Regions from separate parts of the Streptomyces sp. NPDC058637 genome, predicted to be linked through region 1. Evidence: riboswitches for the same ligand, from Rfam matches in the RefSeq annotation. Region 1 holds a riboswitch; the other holds the start of a gene.
The links. Region 1 has a riboswitch for glycine ahead of gcvT (glycine cleavage system aminomethyltransferase GcvT). Riboswitches for the same ligand answer to the same signal wherever they lie in the genome.
Positions count from the first base shown of each region.

Region 1 (14,242 bases):
CAGGACCGCGCGGTCCACGCCGCCCTTGCGGCCCTCGAAGACCGTGCCGCACTTGTCGACCACGAAGTTGTAGCCGAGGTCCTTCCAGCCGTTGGACTGGACGTGGTACGCGTGCAGTCCGCGCACGATCGCCGCCGAGTCGGCGCAGGAGTAGGAGTTGGTCTGCGCGGTGTGATGGACGAAGACGGCCTTGACCTTGTCCATGTAGTCGGGCGACTCGTCGTTGAGTGACTCGTCAGCGCCCCAGCCGGCCCGGCTGACGACAGGCGGCTGCGGCACGGTGGACGGCAGCGGCGGCGGCAGCGTCGCGGTGGGCTCGGCGGTGGGGGAGGGCGACTCCGGCGGGGCCGACGACGACTCACTCGTGCTCGGCTCCGTGCTCGGGGGCCCCTCCGTCGGGACGCCGGGGGTCTCTTCGGGCGTCGGCTCCGTGGTCCCGGGAGCGGGCTCGGTGCTGACCTCGGGTGAGGGTTCCGCGGACGGGTCGGCGGGCGGGTCCGGCTCCGTCGTTTCGTCGGAGGGGTCGAGGGCGTACGCGGCCGGCTCGACCCCGGACGCCCGGCCCGGGTCCACGGTGTCCAGCCGCAGGCCCGCGGGCAGCCCTGCCGATGTGCCGCTCCCCGCGGACACCCGGACCTCCACGCCGTCCGACGGCCCCACCCAGCGGGGCTCGGTGCTGCCCCGTACCCCGGAGCGCCCGGCCTCCGTACGGCCGTCGACCTCCGTGTCGAGGGGCAGCCAGGCCGACCAGTCGCCGGACGCGGCCGACCGTGTACGCGCCTCCACCGTGCCCGTCACCTCGGCCGACGGGTCGGTCCAGGTGACGCCGAGCATGCTGAACGGCCGGGAATCCGGCTGCCGCAGGGACGCCGTGGTCCCGTCCTCCGACACCTTCAGCGCGGTGCGGCGCACATCGGCCCGGGTCTGGGTGGACTTGGCGTCCGGATCACCGGGGGAACCGGACGTACCGGTCACCCCTTCGAACACCAGGACACCTGCCACAGCCGTCGTCGCAACGGCAGCCGTGGCCCATATTCTTCGCTTCGCTCGCACGTGGGATCCCCGAGGATGATGACTGCCGCTTCGGCAGTTCGAAAGATCTGGTCACTTTTTGACCGCTACTGCACCTGATCGTCGTCGATCGACCGTGCTCTGTCCTCGATATCGGGACTCGACCTGATCACAATCAACGGCCCCCGGGGGAAGCCGCGTCCGGCGGAGGGTTCAGTCTTTCCCCCCCCGTCCGTACCCGGCGGACGGACGGCCTCGAAGGCCGCCCGGAAGAGGCTTCCACCTCCTCGCCCCAGCACCTCGTCGCGCGCCCGGTGCGTCCACCCGCGCGGCGCGGTGCGCGGCGGCCGGCCGGGGCCGACCCGGGGACGGTCGGGTGAGGGTCCGTGTGAGGGTGCCGACCGTGATGAAGGACGAGTCACGCGTCGACTTCACCCTGAAGGGGAATACCGACCGGACGGTCGGAACGGTGTCGCCATATGGGCCGGGTCGAGCTCAACGGTGACCGGGCGGTAACGGAACAGCTTCTGACCGTCAGGACGGCGAACCGCACGGATGGCCGGCACGCGTCCGTGGACGAATGGCCCCTCACACGGCCGGCGGACACCGCGACCACCCATCACCTGGGGCGGGGCCGGTCGCCCCGGGCAACCACACCGAGCGCCCCGAATCCTCCGTCTCACCGGAGGAGCGGCCGGCCATCCGAAGGGACCACCAGCTGTCCGGGACCCGGCTGCCGAGGTACCGTCCGGCTCCTCGGCAACAGGGCCGACTGCGCCCGCGAGCCGAGGAAAAAGCTCAACTTCGAGGTGAGCTCGCCGAACGGCTGCGGAGGCGACGGGAAGCCCTCGGGTGAGGCCACTGCGACCCGGCGGCCGTGACCAGGAGTCCGACCGACTCCGTGGGCGGGGAGGGCACTGACCAGGTCGAACCCGCCAACCCACTGGTCAGGCGCTTCTCGCCCTCAGCACTCGACGATGTTCACCGCGAGCCCGCCCCGGGCCGTCGGTCGTGATCCCGTCTCCACTCGCTGGCCGCCGGCTGAGGTCGCCGATGGAAAGGACCAAAACCACCTGGGCGTCGCGCCGGCGAACCCGGCCATGACACAATCAAAAACTCATCCGTGGTCAATGTCCGCCACGGTCGCTGAGGTACCCGACGACGACGAGCTGTAGCGCCCCATGCTCGCCCACCGTCTCCTGGACGAGCCGACCTGTACGGACACGCCGGCGGCCCAGGCACGGTACCTGCGTGAACCGTCGCGAAGCGCTCCGCCCCACAGTTCGGGTATCGGAACGTCCAAGCAAACCAACCCTGGCTGGGAGCTCGTAATGGCGCGGATAGTCCTGCGTGACAAGAAGACCGCGGAGAATCCTGGGGAGCGGGTTCCCGGAAAACCTCCCCTGTCTACGCTCGGCCGGGTGCTGGCCATGATGCTGGCCTTCGCGGGGACGGTCGTATTCGCGGTGGTTCTGGCCCGGCTGACTCTGGAACCCTCGACGGCATCCGTGTCGCTGACGCACAATAACCTGCGTCCTGGTGACTCCATCCGTGCGTATCTCGCGCATCCCATGGCCCCTGACACAGTCAAGCAGCTCGGCGGCAATATCGTGATGGGGATTCCGTTCGGTGTGCTGCTGCCGGTCCTGGTACCTCGAACGCGAGGACTGGTCCGCGTAGCGGCGGCCACCGCTTTCGTGATGGTCCTCGTCGAACTCGTCCAAGGCGCCCTCATTACCGGGCGCGCCTTCGACGTCGATGATGTACTGCTCAACACCACGGGTGCCCTCATCGGTTACCTGCTGATCGGCCGCCGGATGGGTCGCGCAGTGCATCCCCGACGTCGCCACTGGTGGCACCGGTTCACCAAACGCCAGGTGACTGCCAAAGACCCGGCATAGGAAGCCATCTCATTCGGGTGACTCGGAAGTCTGTGAGTCAAGTCTGTGAGTCATGGTGGGGATCGTCGAGTGGTTGGTGCCGGACGAGTTGTGGGCGTTGTTCCACCGGGTGGTGCCTGAGGCGCCGTCGCGGCCGCAGGGCGGTGGTCGGCGTCGGCACGGCGACCGGGAAGCGCTGACCGCGATCGTCTTCGTGGCCACGTCGGGTCGTACCTGGCAGCAGCTGCCTTCAGCGTTGTTCGGCCCGTCCGGAGCGACCGCCCACCGGCGGTTCTCGGAGTGGTCGAAGGCCAGGGTGTGGGCCAAGCTCCACCGCCTGGTCCTCGACGAACTCGGTGTCCGCGGCGAGCTGGACTGGTCGCGGTGCGCGATCGACCCGGGGGACGTGCGGGCACTGAAAAGGGGGACCTGACAGGTCCGAATCCTGTCGACCGGGGCAAGTACGGCTCGAAGATCCACCTGATCACGGAACGGTCGGGTCTGCCCATATCCGTCGGCATTTCCGGGGCCATTGCGGTGGGCGCCCGGCACAGCGCCGGGCAAGCCGGTTCCGCAGCCTCTCGGACGCGAGGCGGCCCGCGGCGTCCCGTACGGCCAGCTCGCCGTCCAGCGCGGTCGCGTCCGGCAACCGCGCGGCCCCGGCCCGATCTCCGGAAACGCCGGAAGTATCTCGTTGCCGCGCCTGGAGAGCACGCGGGAGACCAGGGCACAGGGCCCGGAATCCATCGCACTTCGGCTCACCCGCCCCCCGGCTGCAGCGCAGGTCGGACACAGGGGGCGGCGAGCACCGATTCCGGCAGTGTCCACGTCATGTCCATGCCCTGCACCCAGCCCGCCCGCCGGCAAACCGAGCGCGCGTACGCGCCCCGGCTACCGGCCCGACCACGGCAGGGCAGCGCACGACAACACCTCGCCGAGGGCTGTGTGCTGAGCTCCTGGCACATGTCCAGGCAGCGCAGCCGGGCACCGGGCTGCCCGGGTCCCGTGTCGTCATGTCGCGGCCGTCCACGTCCGCGGCGGATCTCACCGAAGCCGCGGTGCCGCCGGTACGGCCGAAAGACCTGAACCCATACCGGGAATCAGGCCGCGACGAGCTCCTGCTCGCGGTCCGGCGCCTTGGCCTTGGGCTTCTTGTTCGGCAGCGAGAGCCGGAAGACCTTGTGCCACGCGGAGAACACCTGCTTGGGCAGCGGGCCGGTGACGTACTCCAGCTCGTACTTCTCGAACAGCGCGCGCACCTTCACCGCGACCTCGGCGTACCGGTTGCTCGGCAGGTCCGGGAACAGGTGGTGCTCGATCTGGTGTGACAGGTTGCCGGTCATGAAGTGCATGGCCGTGCTGCCGCTGATGTTCGCCGAGCCCATCATCTGGCGCAGGTACCACTGGCCGCGCGTCTCGTCCTTGATCGACCGGCGCTCGAAGACCTGCACGCCCTCGGGGAAGTGCCCGCACATGATCACCGAGTGGGACCAGATGTTGCGGACCAGGTTCGCGGTGAACGTGGCGGCGAGCGTGGTGAGGAACGACGGGCCCGACAGCAGCGGGTGGATCACGTAGTCCTTGAGCACCTGCTTGCGGATCTTGCGGCCCACGGCCTTGGCCTGCGCGCGGAACTCCGGGTCCTCGCGGCGGCGCTTGCTCAGGTTCTTGCCGAGGTCCAGGTCGTAGGCGGCGATGCCGTACTCGAAGAAGCAGGCGTTGATGAAGTTCCACAGCGGCTGGCCGAGGTGGAACGGGTGCCACTTCTGGTCCTCGTCGACGCGCATGATGCCGTAGCCGAGGTCGTTGTCCTTGCCGATCACGTTCGTGTACGTGTGGTGCAGCTCGTTGTGCGAGTGCTTCCACTGCTCGGACGGCGAGACGTGATCCCACTCCCAGGTGGTGGAGTGGATCTTCGGGTCTCGCATCCAGTCCCACTGGCCGTGCAGGACGTTGTGGCCGATCTCCATGTTGTCCATGATCTTCGCCACGGACAGCCCGGCGGTGCCGATCAGCCACGCGGGCGGGAAGAGCGAGAACAGCAGCACGCCCCTGCTGGCCAGCTCGAGCTTGCGCTGCGCCGAGATGACCTTGCGGATGTAGGCGGCGTCTTTCTCGCCGCGGCCGGCGATCACCTCGTCGCGAATGGCGTCCAGTTCGCGGCCAAGCTCCTCGATCTGCTCCGCGGTCAGGTGGGCGGTGGGGTCGATGGCGGTCAAGATGCTCCTACCGTTCGATGTCGCAGGGGCCCGCCGCGGCGGACACACAGGTCTGGATGAGGACGCCCGGCTCGGCCTCGGTGATCTCGCCGGTGCGCAGGTCGCGGACGGCGCCCGCCTTGAGCGGCGTGACGCAGCCGAAGCAGATGCCCATGCGGCACCCGGAGGGCATGAGCACGCCGGCCTCCTCGCCGATGTCCAGCAACGGCGTGGCGCCGTCCGCGTCGACGGTCTTGCCGGTGGCGCTGAACGTGACCGCGCCGCCGGCGCCGGCGACGACGACGCTGGGGCGGAAGCGTTCGGTGTGCAGGCGCTCTTGTACACCGTGCCCGGTCCAGTGCTCTTCGGCGGCGTCCAGCAGGCCCGTGGGCCCGCAAGCCCAGGTCTCGCGCTCGGCCCAGTCGGGCACGAGTGCGTCGAGACGGGCGATGTCGAGCATGCCGTCTGTGTCGGTGTGCACCTCGGTGAGCCGCAGCTTCTTGTCCGCGACCAGGTCGTGCAGTTCGTTGCGGAAGATCACGTCTTGCGGCTGTGGCGCGCAGTGGACCATGACGACGTCGTCGAACTCGATGTCGCGCAGCATGCCCATCACGGGCGTGATGCCGCTGCCGGCCGTCAGGTAGAGCACCTTGGCGGGCTTGGCCTGCGGCAGCACGAAGTCACCGGTCGGCTGGTCGAGCTGGATCAGGGTGCCCGGTTTCGCTCTGCGGACCAGGTGGCCGCTGACCTTGCCGTCCGGGATCGCCTTCACGGTGATCGTGAGGCGGCCGTCCTGGCGGTTCGTCGGCGAGGTGATGGAGTAGGCACGCCACAGGCGCACCCCGTCGACGTCGACCCCGATCCGCACGTACTGACCGGCTGTGTGGCCGCGCCAGCCCCGTCCCGGCCTGATCACGATGGTCGCGGCGTCACCCGTCTCGGGGTGCACGGCCTCGATGCGCCCACGCAAGTCGGCGCCCGCACGCAGCGGGCTGACCAGGTCGAGGTAGTCCGACGGCAGCAGCGGCGTCGTGACCATCTCCAGCAGTTTCCACGCCCTGCTGCGGAGGGCTGCACTCGTCATGTCTCCAGCTTGCTGCGCCTCAAGGCGTAAAGTCCTGACCGTAGGATGTGAATCTGGTCGGCTGAATTGTTCGTAGGGAACAAAACGTGAGCCATGCAACCCGGAGGGCCAGCGAACTGGCCCTGGACGAGACGACGGTCACCGCACTTCGGGCCGCGCTGAAGACCACCGCCGACGAGGTCGTCCAGGCGATCATCGACGAGGTCCCTCCCTACGCCAACGCCCTTTCGGGCCGTATGGGCGGCACCATCCGCCGAGCCGTCCGCACCGCCCTGGGGCACTACCTGGACCTCGCGAGCGGGAACGCCACAGGCGGCGACGCCGGTGACGCGGCCTACGAGCTGGGCCGCGGCGAGGTGCGCTCCGGCCGTTCGATGGACGCCCTGCTCAGCGCGTACCGCGTCGGCGCCCGCGTGGCCTGGCGATGCCTGGCAGCGGGTGCCGTACCCGCAGGTCTGCCCGCCGCCGAGGTCGCCAAGTTCGCCGAGCTGACCTTCGCGTACATCGACGAGCTCTCCGCCGCGAGCGCCGCGGGCCACGCCGACGAACTGGCCGCCCGGGGCAGGGCCCACGAGCGCCACCTGGAACACCTGGCCCGCGACCTCCTCGCCGGCGCGAGCCCGGACGTGCTGCTGGCCTCTGTTCAACGGGCCGGGTGGCAGCCCCCGGTTTCGCTGACCGCGGTCCTGCTGCCCGCCGCCCAGGCCCGGCCTGCCTACCGCGCGCTCGACCCGAGCACCCTCGTCCTCGACGATCTACCGGACGCCACCGGTGTGCTGCTCGTCCCCGATGCGGACCGATCACACCTCTTGCGGCAGCTGACCGACCGCACCGCCGTGGTCGGCCCGGCCCGACCATGGACTCGTGCGTCCGCCTCGTACGCACGAGCCGTACGCGCGCGCTCCCTCTCCTCCGATATTCGCGACACCGAGGACCACCTGCCCGAGCTGATGCTGAGCGCCGACCTGGACGCGTTCGCAGACCTTCGTGCCCGAGCCCTCGCACCGCTGCGGACCTTGCCTGTCGCGACCGCACGACGCCTGGAGGAGACGTTGCGGGCGTGGCTGCTGCACCAGGGCAGGCGGGATGAGGTGGCGGCGGCGTTGTTCGTCCATCCGCAGACAGTCCGGTACCGGATGACGCAGCTGCGGGAGCTGTTTCCGGATCTCGCATCGCCACACCGGGTCCTCGAACTGACGCTGGCGGTCGCTCTTCGGGTCAGCTGACGAGTACTGACTCATTCTCGGTGCCATCAGCCGGCTCATGGAGCCTGCCAGGCCGGTGGCCACGGCTACTTCGCGCACCGCGCACCGCTGGTGTGGGCAGGCGTCGGGAGGGCGGGCCGAGAAGTGCGCCGGTCGGGGTGGACCGTGCTGTGCCGCAGGAACCAGGGCGATCACCTCCGCCTTCCGCATCGTGTGGGAGGCGTTCACCGACTGGAAGGCACGAGACATGGCTACGGGAACCGTGAAGTGGGTCAACGCGGAGAAGGGCTTCGGCTTCATCGCCCAGGACGCTGGCGGCCCGGACGTCTTCGCCCACTACTCGGCGATCAACTCCTCGGGCTTCCGTGAGCTCCAGGAGGGCCAAGCCGTGACGTTCGACGTCACTCAGGGCCAGAAGGGCCCCCAGGCGGAGAACATCGACCTCGCCTGATCCCCCTACCTTGCGTGGCCGACTCGAACCGCGACCAGCGAGGCCCCTCGGGGGACGTCCCGCGGACTTTTCGGGGACTTTCACGTCTGTCCCAGGGACCTTTCGGGGACATTCCGCCAGGTGAGCAGGGCAGGCCTGACAGCGCCGAAAGGTACGGACGCGCTGGTCAGGGCCTGTCTTCCTAGCACTCGATGATGTTCACCGCGAGCCCGCCGCGCGCGGTCTCCTTGTACTTGACGCTCATGTCCGCGCCCGTCTCCTTCATGGTCTTGATGACCTTGTCGAGGGAGACCTTGTGGCTGCCGTCGCCGCGCAGCGCCATCCTGGCCGCCGTGACCGCCTTCACGGCCGCCATGCCGTTGCGCTCGATGCAGGGGATCTGGACCAGGCCGCCCACCGGGTCGCAGGTCAGGCCGAGGTTGTGCTCCATGCCGATCTCGGCCGCGTTCTCCACCTGCTCGGCGGAGCCGCCCAGGACCTCGGCGAGGGCGCCCGCCGCCATGGAGCAGGCGGAGCCGACCTCGCCCTGGCAGCCGACCTCGGCGCCGGAGATCGAGGCGTTCTCCTTGAAGAGCATGCCGATGGCTCCGGCGGCCAGCAGGAAGCGGACGACGCTGTCGTCCTTCTCCGTCTCGGTGCAGCCGCCGGCGGCGAAGTTCATGTAGTAGTGCAGGACGGCCGGGATGATGCCCGCGGCGCCGTTCGTCGGGGCGGTCACGACACGGCCGCCCGCGGCGTTCTCCTCGTTGACGGCCATCGCGTAGAGGGTGATCCACTCCATCGCGTGCGCCTGCGGATCGCCCTCGGCACGCAGCTGACGGGCCGAGTTCGCGGCGCGGCGGCGGACCTTCAGGCCGCCGGGCAGGATGCCCTCGCGGGACATGCCGCGCGAGACACAGGCCTGCATGACGCGCCAGATCTCCAGGAGGCCGGTGCGGATCTCGTCCTCGGTGCGCCAGGCCTTCTCGTTCTCCAGCATCAGGGAGGAGATGGACAAACCCGTCTCACGGGCGAGCCGCAGCAGCTCGTCGCCGGTGCGGAAGGGGTGCCTGAGGACGGTGTCGTCCGGGACGATCGGGTTCTCGCCGGCCACCGCGTCCTCGTCGACGACGAAGCCGCCGCCGACCGAGTAGTACGTCTTCTCCAGGAGCGTGGCGCCCTCGTGGTCGTACGCGAGGACCGTCATCCCGTTGGCGTGGTACGGCAGCGCCTTGCGGCGGTGCAGGACCAGCTGCTCGTCGGCGTCGAAGGGGATCTCGTGCATGCCGAGGAGGTTGATGCGCCCCGTGGAGCGGATCACCTCGACACGGGCGTCGGCACCCTCCACGTCGACGGTGCGGGGCGACTCGCCCTCCAGACCGAGCAGGACCGCCTTGGGGGTGCCGTGGCCGTGGCCGGTCGCGCCGAGCGAGCCGTACAGCTCCGCCCGTATCGACGTGGTGTGGGCCAGCAGGCCCTCGTTCTTGAGGCGGCGGGCGAACATGCGGGCCGCGCGCATCGGGCCGACGGTGTGGGAGCTGGACGGGCCGATGCCGACCGAGAAGAGGTCGAAGACCGAGATGGCCACGGGAGTACTCCTAAGGGGTTGGTAGACGCCGTTGTCTGCCGGGTGGTGCGGGACGGGCCGGTGGGCACGAAGAGCGCGGGGACAGGGGTGGGGGCACCGTGCTCACTCTTCAGTGTGCGCGGTGCCCCCACCCGGCGTGCGAACTGCGGGTGACCTACTTGAGGCCGGGGTACAGCGGGAACTTCCCGGCGAGCGCGCTCACACGGGCCTTGAGGTCGTCGGCGTCGTAGGCCGGCTTGAGCGCGGAGGCGATGATCTCCGCGACCTCGGTGAAGTCCTCGGCCTGGAAGCCACGGGTCGCCAGGGCCGGCGTACCGATCCGGAGACCGGAGGTGACCATCGGGGGCCGCGGGTCGTTCGGGATGGCGTTCCGGTTGACCGTGATGCCCAGCTCGTGGAGCCGGTCCTCCGCCTGCCGGCCGTCCAGCTCGGAGTTGCGCAGGTCGACGAGGACCAGGTGGACGTCCGTACCGCCGGAGAGGACGGAGACGCCCACCTCGGAGACGTCCGGCTGGACCAGCCGCTCGGCCAGGATGCGGGCGCCGTCCAGGGTGCGCTGCTGCCGCTCCTTGAACTCCTCGCCCGCCGCGATCTTGAACGAGACCGCCTTGGCGGCGATCACGTGCTCCAGCGGGCCGCCCTGCTGACCGGGGAAGACCGCGGAGTTGATCTTCTTGGCGAGCTCCTGCGTCGACAGGATCACGCCGCCGCGCGGACCGCCGAGGGTCTTGTGCGTGGTGGTCGTGACCACGTGGGCGTGCGGCACCGGGTTCGGGTGCAGCCCCGCGGCGACCAGGCCGGCGAAGTGCGCCATGTCGACCATCAGGTACGCGCCGACCTCGTCCGCGATGCGGCGGAAGGCGGCGAAGTCGAGCTGACGCGGGTACGCGGACCAGCCGGCCACGATCAGCTTCGGCTTGGACTCCTTGGCCAGGCGCTCGACCTCGGCCATGTCCACGACACCGGTGTCGTCCACGTGGTACGGGACCACGTTGTAGAGCTTGCCGGAGAAGTTGATCTTCATGCCGTGGGTCAGGTGACCGCCGTGGGCGAGGTTCAGGCCCATGATCGTGTCGCCCGGCTTCAGCAGCGCGAACATCGCGGCGGCGTTCGCCTGCGCACCGGAGTGCGGCTGGACGTTCGCGGCCTCGGCGCCGAAGAGCGCCTTGATGCGGTCGATGGCGATCTGCTCGACCACGTCGACGTGCTCACAGCCGCCGTAGTAACGGCGGCCCGGGTAGCCCTCGGCGTACTTGTTGGTGAGGACGGAGCCCTGAGCCTCCATGACCGCGACCGGAGCGAAGTTCTCCGAGGCGATCATCTCGAGGGTGGACTGCTGGCGGTGGAGCTCGGCGTCGACGGCGGCGGCGACGTCCGGGTCCAGCTCGTGGAGGGAGGAGTTCAGAAGCGACATCAGGTGGTCCCTTGGGTCTCAGTTACCGGAGAACTCGGTGTACTCGTCGGCGGAGAGAAGGTCCTTCGGCTCCTCCGCGACACGCACCTTGAACAGCCAGCCGCCCTCGAAGGGGGCGGAGTTCACCAGCGACGGGTCGTCCACGACGTCCTGGTTCGCCGCGGTCACCTCGCCGGTCACCGGCGAGTACAGGTCGCTGACCGACTTGGTCGACTCCAGCTCGCCGCAGGTCTCGCCCGCGGTCACCGTGTCACCGACCTCCGGGAGCTGCGCGTAGACGACGTCCCCGAGCGCGTTGGCCGCGAACTCGGTGATGCCGACCGTGGCCACGCCGTCCTCGAGGGCCGACAGCCACTCGTGCTCCTTGCTGTACCGCAGCTGCTGGGGGTTGCTCATGGTCTGAATTCTCCTGTACGCGGGGGAGTGCTGATGAACGGTGGTCTTGCGTGGTGAGACGGGACTACGTCACGTCCCGGGCGAGCGGGACTACTTCTCGCGCTTGTAGAAGGGCAGCGCCACGACCTCGTACGGTTCGTGCGCGCCCCGGATGTCGACGGCGACACCCTCGGTGCCGGGCGCGGCGTACGCCGCGTCCACGTACGCCATGGCGATCGGCCTGCCCAGCGTGGGGGAGGGGGCGCCCGAGGTGACCTCGCCGACGACCTGACCCCCGGCGACGACGGAGAACCCGGCGCGCGGGACCCTGCGGCCCTCGGCGACCAGGCCGACCAGCTTGCGCGGCGGAGCGGTCTCGGCCCGCTCGGCGGCGGCCTCCAGCGCCTCGCGCCCGACGAAGTCGCCCTCCTTCTCGAACTTCACGACCCGGCCGAGACCCGCGTCGAAGGGGGTCAGCGCGGTGGTCAGCTCGTGCCCGTACAGCGGCATGCCCGCCTCCAGGCGCAGCGTGTCGCGGCAGGAGAGACCGCACGGGATCAGGCCGTGCGGGGCACCCGCCTCGGTGAGGGCCTTCCACAGCTGCTCGGCGTGCTCCGGGGAGACGAAGAGCTCGAAGCCGTCCTCGCCGGTGTAGCCGGTGCGCGCGATGAGCGCCGGGACGCCGGCGACCGTGCCCGGCAGGCCCGCGTAGTACTTCAGTCCGTCCAGGTCGGCGTCCGTGACCGACTTCAGGATCGCGGGGGACCCGGGTCCCTGGACGGCGAGCAGCGCGTACGCGTCCCGGTCGTCCCGCACCTCGGCGTCGAAGGCCCCGGCACGCCCGACGAGCGTGTCCAGGACGGTCTGGGCGTTGCCCGCGTTCGCGACGATCATGTACTCGGTCTCGCCGAGGCGGTAGACGATCAGGTCGTCCAGGATCCCGCCGTCCTCGGCGACGATCATCGTGTAGCGGGCCCGCCCCGGGCCCACGGTGGCGATGTTGCCGACCAGGGCGTAATTCAGGAAGGACGCCGCCTGCGGTCCGGTCACGGTGATCTCGCCCATGTGCGACAGGTCGAAGAGACCGGCCCGGGTACGCACGGCGTTGTGCTCGTCGCGCTCACTGGCGTAGCGCAGGGGCATGTCCCAGCCCGCGAAGTCGGTCATGGTCGCGCCCAGCGAACGGTGCAGCGCGTCGAGGGCGGTGAGACGGGAGGCGGGGGCAGTGCTCATGGATACGGCTCCAGGGCATGACGACAGAGGACGATCCCTCCCCATCTGTCATCGGAACCTGAGAGGTTCGCCGGGACCCCCTGAAAGGGTCCGGGAGGGGGTCTGAACGGGTCAGCCCCTCCGGGGTCGGCTTGCACCTTGGGTGGAGCCGCAGAACGGCCCGCTTTTCAGATCTGCCTCATCCGCGCGGTACGGGGCCTGAGAGATTCAAGGGAGGAACTTGCTCCTTCGGCGCCCGGTGCACACAGTGACCGGGACTCTCCCGCGCGGATTCAAACGGCCGGTATGGAGTTGGCGGGGTCATCATCGCACGCATTGCGGGAGAGTGGGGTGTCCGGATCCGTACGGGCGGCCCGCGGCCGGAAGGCACCCGCACGGCGGCGCGCCCGGCACGGCCCGTACAGCCGTAACCGGTTGTGCCGCATTACCTTTTCTTTACACTTCTCGGGAGGTCAGGTGTGGGTGACTCGGCAGGGGGAGGGCGATGACGTTGCAGCGCTACGTGACAACTACAGGAGCAGCGCGCGGTGCGATGCCCGCACAGCAGGGGGCACCCGCCCGGGAGCTTCCGGGCGCGCACGCCCCGGTGGTGCGTGACCTGCGGGGCCGGGGCGGGCAAGGCCCGCGCAGCCTGGACTTCGCGGCGGGCGACGTGGTGGTGGTCTCCGGGCTGCCCGGCAGCGGGAAGTCGACGCTGATCCGGCGCGCGGTCCGGGAACACGCGATCGACTCCCAGGACACCAGGGACCGCTGGGCGGCCTCGCTGCCCGGCTTACTCCCGTACGCCCTGTACCGCCCCCTGGTGCGCGTCGCGCACTACTTCGGGCTGTGGCGGGCGCTGCGCTCCGGCGGATCCGTCGTCGTGCACGACTGCGGTACGCAGGCATGGGTGCGGCGGTGGCTGGCGCGCGCGGCCCGACGGCGCACCGGCACCCTGCACCTCGTCCTGCTCGACGTCACCCCGCAGGTGGCCAGGGAGGGGCAGCGGGAGCGCGGCCGCGGGGTCTCGGGCTACGCCTTCGCCCGCCACCGGCGCGCGGTGGGGCGCCTGCTGCGCGACACCGAGGACGGACTGCTGCCGCCGGGCTGCGCCTCCGCGGTGCTCCTCGACCGTGAGGCCGCCGCGGCGATCACCCTGGTCTCGTTTGCAGACGCATAGGCCGGGAATCGCCGTCCGGCTGTCCGGAATCTGGACGGTACGGCGGTCCCGGCCCGCGTCGTCGTCCCTGTCACCGCCGTCCGGGCGCGGCTCGTCTAAGGTTTCTGCCGCACAGCATGGCGAGAAGGGGACACACACCGTGGACATTCCGGCCCAGGCCCACGTCCATCCGCAGCACGGATGGCCGGCCAACGAGCTCGAAGAAGTGCTCAGCGCGGCCCTCGGCGTGCCCGGGGCCGGAAGCCGGCTCGTCGAGGTCCTCGGCCGCAGCCAGGTCTGGGTCCCCCTCCCGAACGGTGGCGGACCCGACAGCCCCGACCTGGACCTGCCGACGGTCGACATCGACGGTGGCGCCTACGTCCCCGTGTTCAGCTCCGAGGCGCAGTTCCTGCACTGCGTCGGCTCCCACATGTCCTTCGCCGTGGCGCCCGCCCGGGAGTTCGCCCGCGGACTCCCGCCCCAGCTGGGCATCGCGGTCAACCCGGGCGGGGCCGTCGGCGTACCGCTGCCGCCCCCGGCCGTGGCCGAGCTCTGCAAGGCCGGACGCACCCCGCTGGACGGGCCCGGTGGTGGTGGGCGGGTGCGGCTGTACGAGCCGGACTGGAAGGAGGACCCCGTCGACTTCCTCGCCGCGGTGGCCGCCGAATTCCAGGACATCGGCGTGG
Region 1 covers NZ_JBHXRD010000025.1:89,477-103,718, reverse strand. The annotation lists gene ACFWVP_RS24480 (N-acetylmuramoyl-L-alanine amidase) at 1-1,053, opposite strand, end outside; gene ACFWVP_RS24475 (VanZ family protein) at 2,343-2,912, shown strand; partial or broken gene ACFWVP_RS24470 (transposase) at 2,965-3,590, shown strand; gene ACFWVP_RS24465 (fatty acid desaturase family protein) at 3,992-5,110, opposite strand; gene ACFWVP_RS24460 (ferredoxin reductase) at 5,118-6,173, opposite strand; gene ACFWVP_RS24455 (PucR family transcriptional regulator) at 6,260-7,399, shown strand; gene ACFWVP_RS24450 (cold-shock protein) at 7,626-7,829, shown strand; gene ACFWVP_RS24445 (L-serine ammonia-lyase) at 8,011-9,396, opposite strand; gene glyA (serine hydroxymethyltransferase) at 9,551-10,810, opposite strand; gene gcvH (glycine cleavage system protein GcvH) at 10,829-11,206, opposite strand; gene gcvT (glycine cleavage system aminomethyltransferase GcvT) at 11,297-12,418, opposite strand; glycine riboswitch at 12,596-12,693, opposite strand; gene ACFWVP_RS24425 (AAA family ATPase) at 12,903-13,577, shown strand; gene ACFWVP_RS24420 (enhanced serine sensitivity protein SseB) at 13,717-14,242, shown strand, end outside.

Region 2 (14,242 bases), on a different contig from region 1:
GCAGGCGTCGAAGCCCAGCCTGCGCGGCAAACCGGTCGTCGTGGGCGGTCTGGGCATGCGCGGTGTGGTCGCCACCGCCTCCTACGAGGCCCGGCGGCTCGGTGTCCACTCCGCGATGCCGATGGCGCAGGCCAGGCGGCTGGCGCCCAACGCGGCCTATCTGGTGCCCCGCTTCTCGCTCTACCGCACGGTGAGCGACCAGGTGATGGAGCTGCTCGGGCGGCTGTCCCCGCTCGTCGAGCCTCTCAGCCTGGACGAGGCCTTCGTCGATCTGGAGGCGGGCGGGGTCGCCGACGACTCCGGGTCGGCCCGCAGGGTCGGTGAGCAGTTGCGGACGGTCATCAGGGGAGTCACCGGACTCAGCGCTTCCGTGGGTCTGGCGGGCTCCAAGATGCTGGCGAAGATCGCTTCCGAGGAGGCGAAACCGAACGGGCTGCTGCTGATCGAGCCGGGTACCGAGCGTGAACTGCTGGCCCCCATGTCCGTACGGACCCTCCCGGGGGTGGGGCCGGCCACCGGTGACCACCTCCGGCGCGCGGGCATGACCGTGGTCCACGACCTGGCGGAGGCGGGCGAGGCGGAGCTCGTGCGACTGCTGGGCAAGGCACACGGCGTCGGGCTCTACCGCATGGCGCTGGGGTACGACGACCGCCCGGTCGTCGCGGAGCGGGACGCGAAGTCCGTGTCGGTCGAGGACACCTTCGATGTGGACCTGCACGACAGGGTGCGCGTCCGGACGGAGGTGGAGCGGCTGGCCGACCGGTGCGTCCAACGGCTCAGGGGCGCCGGACGGTCCGGCCGGACCGTCGTGCTCAAGGTCCGCCGCTACGACTTCTCGACGCTGACCAGGTCCGAGACCCTCCGCGGCCCCACGGACGACCCCACGGTCGTCAGGGAGGCCGCGGCCCGGCTCCTGGAGGCCGTCGACACCACGGGTGGCGTACGGCTGCTGGGAGTGGGAGTCACGGGGCTCGCCGACTTCACGCAGGAGGATCTCTTCGCGCAGGCCGCAGACGCCCGGCAGGCCGCGCACGAGCAGCAGGCCGCGCAGGAGCAGGGGGCCGAGGAGCAGGGGGCCGCGGGCGCCACCGTGCCGGACGGGCGGGCCTCCGCGGCGGAGGGGGACACCGAGGGCGGGAGCGCCGTGCCGCTGTCCGCCCGGCGCTGGCAGGCCGGGCACGACGTACGGCACGAGGTCCACGGCCACGGCTGGGTGCAGGGCAGCGGGGTCGGCCGTGTCACCGTGCGGTTCGAGGAGCCGGGGATGCCGCCCGGCCGGGTGCGCACGTTCCGTATCGACGATCCGGAGCTCCGGCCCGCCGACCCGCTGCCCCTGGTGCGGAACCCGGTGGACTACTCCTCGTGGCCGGCCAGCCTGCCGAAGTCCCTGTCCGGGCCGGTGGTTCCGCCGGAGGGGGCCGAGTCCAGCCCGTAGTGGCGGTAGAGCTGGAGCTCCTGCTCGGGGGACAGATGGCGGCCCACACCGAAGTCGGGCGCGTCCTTGATCAGGGCGCGGTCGAAGGGGATCACCAGTGTGCCGTCGACGAATTCGCTCGGTTCCAGCGGGACGAACGCGTCCCGGGTGAAGAGCCCGGTCCGTACGGCGGCCCACTCGGGTACACCGGTGGCATCGTCGAGATAGACCTCGTCCACCGTTCCGATCTTGGCGCCCTTGCGGTCGAAGGCCTTCCGGCCGATCAGGCTGCGCGGATCGATGTCGGTCTGCACGGTGCCTCCCACTGGTCGCAACTGCATCAGGGTGGTCGCAACTGCTCCACAGGCACTACGAAAGGCCAGATCCGGGGCTTCGGCCACTCGAGACGGCCGGTGCCGGGCCCGCTGGTAGTCTGGAACACGGCTGCCGACCCCGCGCGGGAGAGTCCTCCGGAGCAGTTCCGGAGGCGCCGAAGGAGCAACTCCTCCCCGGAATCTCTCAGGCCCCCGTACCGCGCGGACGAGGTCACTCTGGAAAGCAGGGCGGGATCCGTGCGGCACGTGCCGCGACGGACCCCCGTCCTCACCGACGGTGAAAGCCGGTGCGCCCCCGGGCCGTGCCGGTGAAGCTCTCAGGTCGAGATGACAGATGGGGAGGCCGTTCGGGCTGCCACGCCGTGGTGCCCCTCGCAGGTCGTGACAGACCAGGAGGCCTCCATCATGACCCCCCGTCGCACTCCGCTCTCCCAGCTGGAGCAGGGCATTCCGTTCGAGCAGCGCCACATCGGGCCCGACGCCGAGGCCCAGGCGAAGATGCTCGCCCAGGTCGGCTACGGCTCCCTCGACGAGCTCACCGCCGCCGCGGTGCCCGACGTGATCAAGAGCGCCGAGGCGCTGAACCTTCCGGCTGCCCGTACCGAGGCCGAGGTCCTGGCCGAGCTGCGACGTCTCGCCGACCGCAATAAGGTGCTCGCCCCGATGATCGGGCTCGGCTACTACGGCACGTTCACCCCGCCGGTGATCCTGCGCAACGTCATGGAGAACCCGGCCTGGTACACGGCGTACACGCCGTACCAGCCGGAGATCTCCCAGGGGCGGCTCGAAGCCCTGCTGAACTTCCAGACGATGGTGGCGGACCTCACCGGTCTGCCGACCTCGGGGGCCTCGCTCCTCGACGAGGGCACGGCGGCGGCCGAGGCCATGGCCCTGGCGCGGCGCGTCGGCAAGGTCAAGGAGGGCGTCTTCCTGGTCGACGCCGACACCCTGCCGCAGACGGTCGCGGTGATCGAGACCCGCGCCGAGCCGACGGGCGTCGAGGTCGTCGTCACGGATCTGTCCGGCGGAATTCCGGCCGACGTCGCCGAGCGGGGCGTCTTCGGCGTACTGCTGCAGTACCCGGGTGCCTCCGGAGCGGTCCGGGACATCAAGCCCGTCATCGAGCAGGCCCACGAGCTCGGGGCGGTCGTCACCGTCGCCGCCGACCTGCTGGCGCTGACCCTGCTGACCTCGCCCGGTGAACTGGGCGCGGACATCGCCGTCGGCACCACACAGCGCTTCGGCGTCCCGATGGGCTTCGGCGGACCGCACGCCGGCTTCATGGCCGTACGCGAGAAGTTCGCCCGCAGCCTGCCCGGCCGCCTCGTCGGGGTCTCCGTCGACGCCGACGGCGACAAGGCATACCGCCTGGCGCTGCAGACCCGCGAGCAGCACATCCGCCGCGAGAAGGCCACCAGCAACATCTGTACCGCACAGGTGCTGCTCGCCGTCATGGCCGGTATGTACGCGGTCTACCACGGCCCCGAGGGCCTGCGGACCATCGCCCGGCGTACGCACCGGTTCGCCACGATCCTCGCCGAGGGGCTGCGGGCCGCCGGCGCCGACGTCGTGCACGAGGCGTACTTCGACACCCTGACCGTCCGCGTTCCGGGCGGAGCGGCAGGCGTGGTCGCCGGCGCCCGCGAGCGCGGGGTCAACCTGCGGCTCGTCGACGCCGACCGGATCTCCGTCGCCTGCGACGAGACCACCACCCGCACCCAGATCGCCGCCGTCTGGGCGGCCTTCGGTGCCGTCGGCGACATCGAGACCCTCGACGCCGGGGCCGCCGACGCGCTCCCCGAGAACCTGCTGCGCACCGACTCCTTCCTCACCCACCCGGTCTTCCACCAGCACCGTTCCGAGACGGCGATGCTGCGCTACCTGCGCAAGCTCGCCGACCGTGACTACGCGCTGGACCGCGGCATGATCCCGCTCGGTTCCTGCACGATGAAGCTCAACGCGACCGCCGAGATGGAGTCGATCACCTGGCCCGAATTCGGCGCGCTGCACCCCTTCGCGCCGGCCGAGCAGGCCCAGGGCTTCCTCACGCTCATCCGCGAGCTGGAGGAGCGTCTCGCCGAGGTCACCGGCTACGACGCCGTCTCCCTCCAGCCCAACGCCGGCTCGCAGGGCGAGTTCGCCGGTCTCCTGGCCGTGCGCGCCTACCACCGGGCCAACGGCGAGGAGCAGCGGACCGTCTGCCTCATCCCGTCCTCCGCGCACGGCACCAACGCCGCGAGCGCCGTGATGGCCGGCATGAAGGTCGTCGTGGTGAAGACCGCCGACGACGGCGAGGTCGACATCGAGGACCTCCGCGCCAAGATCGAGAAGCACCGCGACGAGCTCGCCGTACTGATGATCACCTACCCCTCCACGCACGGTGTCTTCGAGGAGCACGTGGCCGCCATCTGCGGCGAGGTGCACGACGCGGGCGGCCAGGTGTACGTGGACGGCGCCAACCTCAACGCGCTCGTCGGTCTGGCCAAGCCGGGCAAGTTCGGCGGCGACGTCTCCCACCTGAACCTGCACAAGACCTTCTGCATCCCGCACGGTGGCGGCGGCCCCGGTGTCGGTCCCGTCGGTGTGCGCGCGCACCTGGCGCCGTACCTCCCGAACCACCCGCTCCAGCCCGCCGCGGGCCCGGAGACCGGTGTCGGGCCGATCTCGGCCGCCCCGTGGGGCTCGGCCGGCATCCTGCCCATCTCGTGGGCGTACGTACGGCTGATGGGCGGCGAGGGCCTGAAGCGGGCGACGCAGGTCGCCGTGCTCGCGGCCAACTACATCGCCAAGCGTCTGGAGCCGCACTTCCCGATCCTGTACAACGGCCCGGCCGGTCTGGTCGCGCACGAGTGCATCGTGGACCTGCGCCCGATCTCCAGGGCGACCGGAGTCAGCATCGACGACATCGCCAAGCGGCTGATCGACTACGGCTTCCACTCGCCGACGATGTCGTTCCCGGTGGCCGGGACGCTGATGATCGAGCCGACCGAGAGCGAGGACCTCGCCGAGCTCGACCGGTTCTGCGACACGATGATCGCCATTCGCGGTGAGATCGAGAAGGTCGCTGCCGGCACGTGGCCCGCGGACGACAACCCGCTGCGCAACGCACCGCACACCGCGGCCGCGCTGGGCGGCGAGTGGACGCACTCCTACAGCCGCGAGGTGGCGGTCTTCCCGGCCGGTGTCACGCCGGCCGACAAGTACTGGCCGCCGGTGCGCCGGATCGACGGGGCGTTCGGCGACCGCAACCTGGTCTGCTCCTGCCCGCCCCTGGACGAGTACGACCAGTAGGCCGCGCGGACACGCCTCGGGGCCGGTGCGGAGACTTCTCCGGCCGGCCCCTGTGTCTCTTCCGCCGTGGTCAGGCGGCTTTCATCACCTGGCCGCTTCTCAGCGTCCGGTGCGGGGCGATGATCTGCCCGTCCGGGAGCAGCTCACCGGTGTCCTCGAAGAGCAGGACGCCGTTGCACAGCAGGCTCCAGCCCTGTTCCGGGTGGTGTGCCGTCAGGCGGGCGGCTTCCCGGTCGGCGGAGTCTGCGGTCGGGCAGGGTGGCTGGTGCTGGCACATGGATGGGTTCTTTCGCTGCGTTGAGTCGAGTGTCCTGCGGCTTGACGGTGTGTTCACGGCCCGCCCCCGTATCAAATCGGTCCGGTCCCAGTGTTGCCCTACGGGCGTCGTTCCGCAGGGATTTCGCCGCAGCTCCTGTTCTCCTTCCATGACGCATCACCCGGCCGGACGGTTCAACGCAACCGCACTGTCCCTTCGGGTGGTTCGGGGTGACCTGACCGGGCTAGTCCGGACGGGCGGACGGATGCGCCCCCGCCGTTCGCACGGCGGGGGCGCACGGGTACGGGAGGTCAGGCCGGCGACCCCAGGAGGCCGGGGAGCTCCGGAACCGGAGCGGGGGCGACACGCAGGGTCATGACCGGGAGCAGATCGGCGACCCGGTGCGGGCGATGGGCGGTGATCCCGGGAGGCGCGGGCGCCAGGGGCACGAGCACATCGGTCGGGGCGAGCACCCCGGCCGCGGCGTCGGCCCCGGTGTCGTCGTGCAGCCACAGGGTGAGCATGTACAGCTCCGGGATGGACAGCAGACGCGGCTGGTAGTGCGCTGCCGCCGACTCGGCCTGTCGCACGGCGAGTTCGGTCGAGGCGAGGTACGGCCCTTCGAAGAAGTGCGAGAAGGTCCACCCGTCGGCGGTGAGCATGGTGTCCGCCGCGGCGACGGCGCGCCCGCCGTTGCGGATCAGGAAGCGCCAGCCCGCGAGGCGGGTGCGCGGTGCTGCCTCGTTCGGCACGATCCGGTCCAGTACATGGACGGGGAGGGGCAGTTCGGGGCTCAGCGATCCCTGGACGGATCGGAGAGCGGGTGTGTGGGCCTCGCGGACCGCGGTGGGAGAACCGAGTGCTGCGAGAACGCTGCGCAGTGCGGGCGCTGGGGCCGGAGAAACATGCAGCGGCATAGTGGGTCGCCTCTCACTTCGGAGACACGGTGATGCGTGGGCGGGTGCAGACGGCGCTGTCGGCGTGCGGGGCCAGAGGAAGGCCGGTGACGGGGCGGACGGGCCGATGCGTCAACTCTCTGCCTCGTTCGCAGAGTTTATACGACAAATGTTCACACGATGTTTCGGCTACCTGTCGCGCATATTGTCCGCAAGGCGAATTTGAGTCTTTGAATTGCGGAGTTTCTGTGCCTTTGGCCCATCCAGGAAGTCCGTGGTCAGGAAATCTCGCGACGCGGCGGTAGGCTGAAACACGTCGGTGTTTCCCTGTGCTCCTGACAACGCGCACTCCGTATGCTGCATGCCGACGGAATGTGCCTCCGGCTTCCTCCATCAGACTACTGGGTGTCCGAGGGGTGTGGGGGCGTTATGGATCACCTCGTCGGGGCATTATCGATCGTGACGCGAGCGGCCTGTGCCGCGGGCCGCCCACCCGAGGAGGGACCCTTCGATGGGCGAGAAGGTCGTGGCGGACACCTTTGATCTGTCCGATCGGCAGGTGTACCGCAAGAAGCTGAACCAGTGCCTGGAGGGGCTGGGGCGGCTGCTGTCGGAGGAGAGGTTCGATCGGCCCAGGAATCTCATGGGACTGGAGATCGAGTTGAATCTCGCTGGACCGGACGGCATGCCGCGCATGCGGAATGCCGAGGTCCTCCAGCGAATCGCCAGCCGGGATTTCCAGACCGAACTAGGGATGTTCAACCTGGAAGTAAATATTCTCCCGCACCGGCTGAGCGGACGGGTTTTCGATCAGCTCGCCGAGGAGCTGCGCACCGGGCTCGCCTATGCGCACCGGAAGGCCGCGGAGGTGGACGCCGGGATCGTGATGATCGGTATCCTGCCGACGCTCGGCCAGGCCGACGTCGTCTCGGCCAATCTGTCGGACGTGGACCGGTACACCCTCCTCAACGACCAAATGGCGGCGGCCCGCGGCGAGGATTTCGTCCTCGATATCGAAGGCGTCGAACGACTCGTCGCGTCCTCCGCGTCCATCGCCCCCGAATCGGCCTGCACCTCGGTGCAGTTGCACCTGCAGGTGACGCCGGCCCGCTTCGCCGACGTGTGGAACGCGGCCCAGGCCATCGCGCCCGTCCAGGTCGCCCTCGGGGCCAACGCCCCCTTCCTGTTCGGCAAGGAGCTCTGGCGGGAGTCGCGGCCGCCGCTGTTCCAGCAGGCCACGGACGTACGGCCGCCCGAGCTCAGGAATCAGGGAGTGCGGCCCAGGACGTGGTTCGGGGAGCGCTGGATCGATTCCGCGTACGAACTCTTCGAGGAGAACCTGCGGTACTTCCCGCCCCTGCTGCCCATCTGTGACGACGAGGAACCGCTGCGGGTGCTCGACGAGGGCGGTGTGCCCACCCTGGCCGAACTCGTCCTGCACAACGGCACGGTCTACCGGTGGAACCGGCCGGTGTACGGGCTGGCCGACGGCGTCCCCCATCTGAGGGTGGAGAACCGGGTCCTGCCCGCCGGGCCCACGGTCGTCGACGTGATCGCCAACGCGGCCTTCTACTACGGCCTGGTGCGCGCACTGGCCGACGAGCCGCGGCCGGTGTGGACCAAGCTGACCTTCGAGGCCGCCGCGGAGAACTTCGACAACGCCTGCCGGTACGGGATCGACGCCGAGCTGCTGTGGCCGCGCCCCGGGCGCTCGGGAGGCGTGGCGAAGGTGCCGGCCGTCAAGCTGGTGCGGGACGAACTCCTGCCGCTCGCCGCCGCCGGGCTGGACGCCTGGAACATCGAGCCCGCCGACCGCGACCTCTACCTGGGCGTGATCGAGGAGCGCTGCCGCCGCCGCGTCAACGGGGCCTCCTGGCAGGTCGACACGTACCACCGGGCCCTGGAGGCGGGCCTCGAACGGGACGGGGCACTGGCGGCCACCACCCGGCGCTACGGCGAGCTGATGCAGTCGGGCGAGCCGGTGCACACCTGGCCGGTCGGCTTCCCCCGCCCCTGAGGAGCCCACGGCGGCCCGCGCCGCCGCACCCGCCGCTCGTACCCGCCCTGTCGCCTCCCGCCTGGTGTCAGGCTGCACCGGTGTCGGGCCGCACCGGTGTCAGGCCGCACCGGTGTCGGGGCCGCACCGGTGTCGGGCCGCACCGGTGTCGGGCCGTCCTGTTGCCGTCGGGCAAGCTATGACGCAATGACGCACGGCTGAGGGCGGGTGTACGGGTGGAGGCGGGGCGCGTGGCTGAATTCATCGCTCATGAGGAGGTGTCACGGCGGACGCTGCGCTCGGAGACGCTGCTGGTGCTGGCTCTCTCGCTCGGGGCCAGCGGGGTGTCCGCCCTGATCAGTTTCGTCGGATCGCTGACGAAGCCGGGGGGCCTGAAGGACCAGGCCGCGACGCTGAACGGTTCGTACGCCCCCGGGCGGCCGTGGCTGGACCTCTCCTGGCAGCTGTTCGGCATCGCTTCGGCACTGGTACCGGTCGCGCTGGTGGCCCATCTGCTGATCCGGGAGGGAGCCGGTCTGCGGACCCTCGGCTTCGACCGGACGAAGCCCTGGCCGGACCTGGGCCGCGGCACGCTGATCGCGGCGGGGATCGGCAGCGCGGGGCTGGCCTTCTACCTCGTCGCACGGGCCGGCGGATTCAACCTGACGGTGGTCCCTGAGTCGCTGCCCGAGGTGTGGTGGAAGTTCCCGGTACTGATCCTCTCCGCGGTGCAGAACTCGGTCGTGGAGGAAGTGGTCGTCGTCGGCTACCTGCTGCGCAGACTGGGGCAGTTGGGGTGGACCCCGATGGCGGCCCTGCTGGCCAGCTCCGTGCTGCGCGGCTCGTACCACCTGTACCAGGGAATCGGCGGCTTCATCGGGAACATGGTGATGGGCGTCGTCTTCGTCCTGCTGTACCGGCGCTGGGAGCGTGTCGGGCCGCTGGTCGTTGCGCACGCCCTGCTCGACATCGGGGCGTTCGTCGGCTACGCGCTGCTCGCCGGCAAGGTGGGCTGGCTGCCCACGCCGTGACGGGGTCGGCTCGTGCCCTCCAGCAGGACGTCATGTACCGGCGGGCCCACGGTAACCGGAATCTGGGTACCGGCATCGCTGTCAGTGCCGTCTGCTGTGATTACGGGTGGAGACGACGCACGAGGCGGAGGCGGAACAGTGGGCACGTGGGGCGCGGGCAACTTCGACAACGACACGGCGGCGGATCATCTCTCGGTGCTGGCCGACCGGCTGGTGACCGAGATCGCGGAGGCGATGGCCGGTGATCCGGTGGAGCTCGAACCGGACGAGTACTGGGGTGTGACCGTCCCCTGCGATCTGGAGCTGCTGCTCGTCCTCGACCGGCAGGGATGGGTAGGCGTCAGCCTCCCTGCGCCCGAGGTGATCCGGACCTGGCAGGAGACGTTCCTCGCGGTGTGGGAGCGCACGATCGACGCCCTGGAGCCGAAGCCCGCGTACAAGGACGAACGCCGGGCGGTACTCAACAAGACGTTCGAGCAGCTGGCCGAGGCGTCGGCGGCAGCGAAGTAGGGGCCTCCGGTTCCGGTGGACCAGCTTCTGGCGGCCGGGGGTGTCCTGGGAGGCGACGAGGTGGTGGGGCGCCAAGGGCGCGGGGGCCAGGGGTGGTCGTCGCGCGGGACGCCCTCCGGGAAGCCCCCAATCGCGGGTGGCGGTGAGGCCTTGCCAAGGTGGGCGAGGTGCGCCCGGAACTCCTGTCCAGCGGCACCACGGATCCCTCGGCGCCCGTGACGGGGTGGCGGTGGGCCAGGAGGACCTCGGGACGGGCCGGGGAGGGGGGATCCGAGGACGGGCCAGACGCAGGCTGCCGGCCCCGGTTCATGGGTCGGGTCCACGGCCCTGGCCCCTGGAACCGTGGAAAGGCGGCGGCCGACGGCGTGGCCGAGCAGTTCGGTGACGGGGCCGGCGGGGAGGGGCGCCGGGCGGTCCTCGGTGACCGCCACGAGGTGGGCGCGATGCCTGCTGCCGCTCCCCGGAGGGAGCTTCCCGCTCTTGTCAGGTTCGACGGGCGGGGACGCGGTGCTGGGGAGAGCTGAGAGCCCTGAGGGGCGGTGTACGGCTGCCTCGGGCTCCAGCCGTACCGTCTGTGCCACAGTCCGCAGTCGTCCATGCGGGTCGACACGGTCCGCTCGCCCCTCGCACGCCAGGTTGGGGCCGGCCCGGCCGTCCACACTCCGGCAGTAGCCCTCGCACTGCTCGGAGAACAGGGCCACGGGCCGCGAGTCGCCGGGGGCTATGGGGATCCTGTTCGCGCGCCGCTGGGGACGGAGTGTGTCGGCGTGTATGTGTCCCGTCGGGGAATGGCGTCCTCTCCGATCTCCTCCCGCAGCCGTCAGGGCAGCCCGGCGGGTCGGGGACCGACGGCGTATGTCTCGGACTCCATCAGCTCCGTTCCGCACCCGGCAAACGCGAACGCGTCCGAACACGCTCACCTTCGGCCGGTTCCCCCGGGGATCGCACCTTGCCCGCGACGGAGAACCCACCTGATAAGGGCCGGTCTTGTCAGGCGATAGCTTCCGATATATCGTTGACGTATCACGACCGATCAATGATGAAAGGAGCGCAGTGATGCGTTCACATGGACACGGACACGAACACGGGAACTACGGCCCCGGGCGTCAGGGCAGGCCGGGCTTCGAGGGGGGACGGGCCGCCTTCGGGCCGTTCGGGCCTCCCTTCGGTGGCGGGCCCTTCGGCGGCGGACGCGGCGGCAGGGGCGGCGGTCGGGGGAGGGCGCGGCGCGGCGACGTACGCGCGTCGATCCTGGCGCTGCTCAAGGACCGATCGATGCACGGCTACGAGATGATCCAGGAGATCGGCGAGCGCAGCGGCGGAGCCTGGCGGCCCAGTCCCGGCTCGGTCTACCCGACGCTTCAGCTGCTGGAGGACGAGGGTCTGATCGTCAGCGCCAGCGAGGGCGGCAAGAAGCTGTTCACGCTCACCGAGGCGGGTCGCACCGAGGCCGAATCCGGCTCCGAGGCGCCGTGGGAGGAAGCGGGGCGCGGTGTCGACTGGGAGGGCGTGAACGAGATCCGGCAGGCCGGTTTCGGTCTGATGGAGGCGTTCGGCCAGGTCTGGAAGACCGGCTCGGCCGACCAGCGGCAGAAGGCGCTCACCGTGATCAACGACGCCCGGAAGAAGCTGTACCTCATCCTCGCCGACGACGATCGCTGAGTCGTGCGGTGCGAACGGAGGCCGGCAGGGGCCCCGCGGCAGTCCGCGGGGCCCCTGTGCTGTTCCCGGCGACGAGATCTCATCCGTAGGGATGAGGAACCACCCGGACGTGCCCGTCCTCGGTGGGAGGGCCGGATGGGCCGTACCGGGGACGTATTCGCCCTTGGGGGCTGATGAGGTGGGAATCGTGCACAATCCGACGCGATGGATCCCCGTACAGGCCCCGCCGAACCCCGTAGAGCCCGCGGCCGGGCTCACCCCGGAGATGGCCGCGGTCGCGACCGGTGCGCGCAGGCGGGCGGTGCGCGACGGTGACCGTCACACCGACACGGCGCACCTCCTCCACTCCCTGATCGAATCCGACTCCGAGGTCCGGGAGGCGTTCGACGACGGGCCGCGGCCGGCCAGGGTCCTCGGCTATCTCGTGCAGCGCAGCATCGGGTACGGCCTCCGCTGGCAGGGTGTGCCGGAACGCTCGGGTGCGCTGCCCGCCCTGCAGGACACGGCCGACCTGTGGTCGCCCTCGGCCGCGGCGGCCCTGGCCCGCGCGGTGCGGGGTGCGGGCCTGCGCGGTGAGCCCCGCGCCGGTGGCCTCGATCTCCTCGCCGCCCTGGTGGCGGACCGGCAGTGCCGGGCCGTCGAGGTGCTGGAGCATGCGGGCGTCGACGCGGCATGGCTCGCGGGCCGGACGGCCGACCGGCTGGCAGGGGCTGTGCCGGGGTGATCATGGACACGGAACCGACAGGGGTGACGGTGATGACGCTCCTGACGTCAGCTGCCATGATGTGCCGATGCACGCGTCTCAGAGGAGAAGTGCCGGTCTGGGCCTGGCCCTTGCCTCGGCCTTCGCATTCGGTGGTTCAGGGGTGGCGGCCAAGCCGCTGATCGAGGCGGGGCTCGACCCCCTGCACGTGGTGTGGCTGCGGGTGGCCGGAGCCGCTCTCGTCATGCTGCCCGTCGCCTGGCAGCACCGGAACCTGGTGCGTGAACGGCCCGCCCTGCTGGCCGGGTTCGGACTGTTCGCCGTGGCCGGGGTCCAGGCCTTCTACTTCGCCTCGATCTCCCGTATCCCGGTCGGGGTCGCCCTCCTCGTGGAGTACCTGGCGCCCGCGCTGGTCCTCGGCTGGGTGCGCTTCGTGCAGCGCAGGCCCGTCACCCGGGCCGCCGCGGCCGGTGTGGTGCTGGCCGTCGCCGGACTCGCCTGTGTCGTGGAGGTCTGGGCGGGTCTGAGCTTCGACGCCGTGGGGCTGCTGCTCGCCCTCGGGGCGGCGTGCTGCCAGGTCGGCTACTTCGTCCTGTCCGACCAGGGCAGTCAGGACACCCCGGACGGGGGCGCGACGGACGCCGAGCCGCCGCATCCCGTCGGCGTGATCGCGTACGGGCTGCTGGTCGGCACGGCCGTCCTCACCGTGGTGGCCAGGCCGTGGGGGATGGACTGGGCGACGCTCGGCGGGAACGCGGCCATGAACGGGCACCAGGTTCCCGCATGGCTGCTGCTCGGCTGGATCGTCCTGCTCGCGACCGTGCTCGCCTATCTCACCGGCGTGGTGTCCGTACGGCTGCTCTCGCCCCAGGTGGCGGGCGTCGTCGCCTGCCTGGAGGCGGTGATCGCGACCGTGCTCGCCTGGGTGCTGCTCGGCGAACACCTCTCCGCACCCCAGCTCGTGGGCGGTGGCGTCGTCCTGATCGGGGCGTTCATCGCACAGTCCTCCGCACCCAGGCCGCCGTCCGGACCGGTGGCATCCGGCCCGGGAACGCCGGGACCATCCGCCGAAGGGACGCCGGACCCCCGCGCGTCCGGCGCCGCCGAAGGTGAGTTGTCCGGCCGTCCGGCCTCACCGTAGGGTGGCGATCATGCAGCGCACCGTACTTCCGCCTCCTGCCGCCTGACGCGCGGCAGCCACTCCTGACGAAGACCGGGCCCGGGCACGTCCCGAGCGGGTCGTCGCTGCCCGCGTGCGGAGCCGAGCGATCACCCTTCCCTCCTCTTCCTCCGGAGACTCCGTATGTCCCTGCCTGCTACCGGCCTGCCCATCGGGCGGAGCCTGCTCTGTCTCGTCGTCGCCGGTCTCGCCTGGGGTACCGCGGGCGCCACCGCGTCCCTGCTGTTCCGGGTCAGTGATCTCGGCCCTCTCGCCCTGTCGTTCTGGCGTTGTGCGGGCGGACTCGTCCTGCTGGCCGGGGTGCTCGCGCTGCGCCCCCGGCGCCCCCGGCCCTCCGCGGAGTCCGGCCGTCGGCGGCTGCTGCGCATCCTCGGGACCGGTGTCGGTCTCACGGTGTTCCAGAGCGCCTACTTCGCCGCGGTCGAAACGACCGGCCTCGCTGTCGGGACCGTCGTCACCCTGGGGGCGGGGCCCGTGCTCATCGCCGTCGGTGCGCGGCTGATCCTGGGGGAGCGGCTGGGCCGGGGCGGGATCGCCGCCGTGGCCGGTGCGCTCACCGGGCTGGCCGTGCTGGTGCTCGGCGGTGAGGCGGCCGAAGTGCGGCCGGCCGGGGTGCTGCTCGCCCTGCTGTCCGCCGCCGGCTATGCGGCGATCACCCTGCTGACCCGTCGGCTGGGCCGTGACGGCGCGGCGGGGGACACCCTCGCCACCAGTGCGTGGGCGTTCGGCATCGGCGCCGTCGGACTGCTGCCGATGGCGGCGGCCGAGGGGCTCGTGCCGCACACCGCCGCGACGGGGCAGGTGCTGTGGCTGCTGGTCTACGTGGCCGCGGTCCCGACCGCCCTCGCGTACGCGCTCTACTTCGCGGGCGCGGCGGCCGTCCGGTCGGCGACGGTCTCCGTGATCATGCTCCTGGAGCCGGTGAGTGCCGCGGTCATCGCCGTGACCGTCCTGGGGGAGCGGCTCAC
Region 2 covers NZ_JBHXRD010000009.1:221,623-235,864, reverse strand. The annotation lists gene ACFWVP_RS12045 (DNA polymerase IV) at 1-1,435, shown strand, start outside; gene ACFWVP_RS12040 (PRC-barrel domain-containing protein) at 1,354-1,728, opposite strand; glycine riboswitch at 1,863-1,959, shown strand; gene gcvP (aminomethyl-transferring glycine dehydrogenase) at 2,155-5,040, shown strand; gene ACFWVP_RS12030 (DUF5999 family protein) at 5,111-5,317, opposite strand; gene ACFWVP_RS12025 (hypothetical protein) at 5,608-6,213, opposite strand; gene ACFWVP_RS12020 (glutamate--cysteine ligase) at 6,704-8,209, shown strand; gene ACFWVP_RS12015 (CPBP family intramembrane glutamic endopeptidase) at 8,440-9,219, shown strand; gene ACFWVP_RS12010 (DUF4259 domain-containing protein) at 9,358-9,729, shown strand; gene ACFWVP_RS12005 (PadR family transcriptional regulator) at 10,786-11,391, shown strand; gene ACFWVP_RS12000 (Clp protease N-terminal domain-containing protein) at 11,579-12,115, shown strand; gene ACFWVP_RS11995 (EamA family transporter) at 12,183-13,235, shown strand; gene ACFWVP_RS11990 (DMT family transporter) at 13,398-14,242, shown strand, end outside.
Region 2: another riboswitch for glycine. It lies ahead of gcvP (aminomethyl-transferring glycine dehydrogenase); the one in region 1 lies ahead of gcvT (glycine cleavage system aminomethyltransferase GcvT).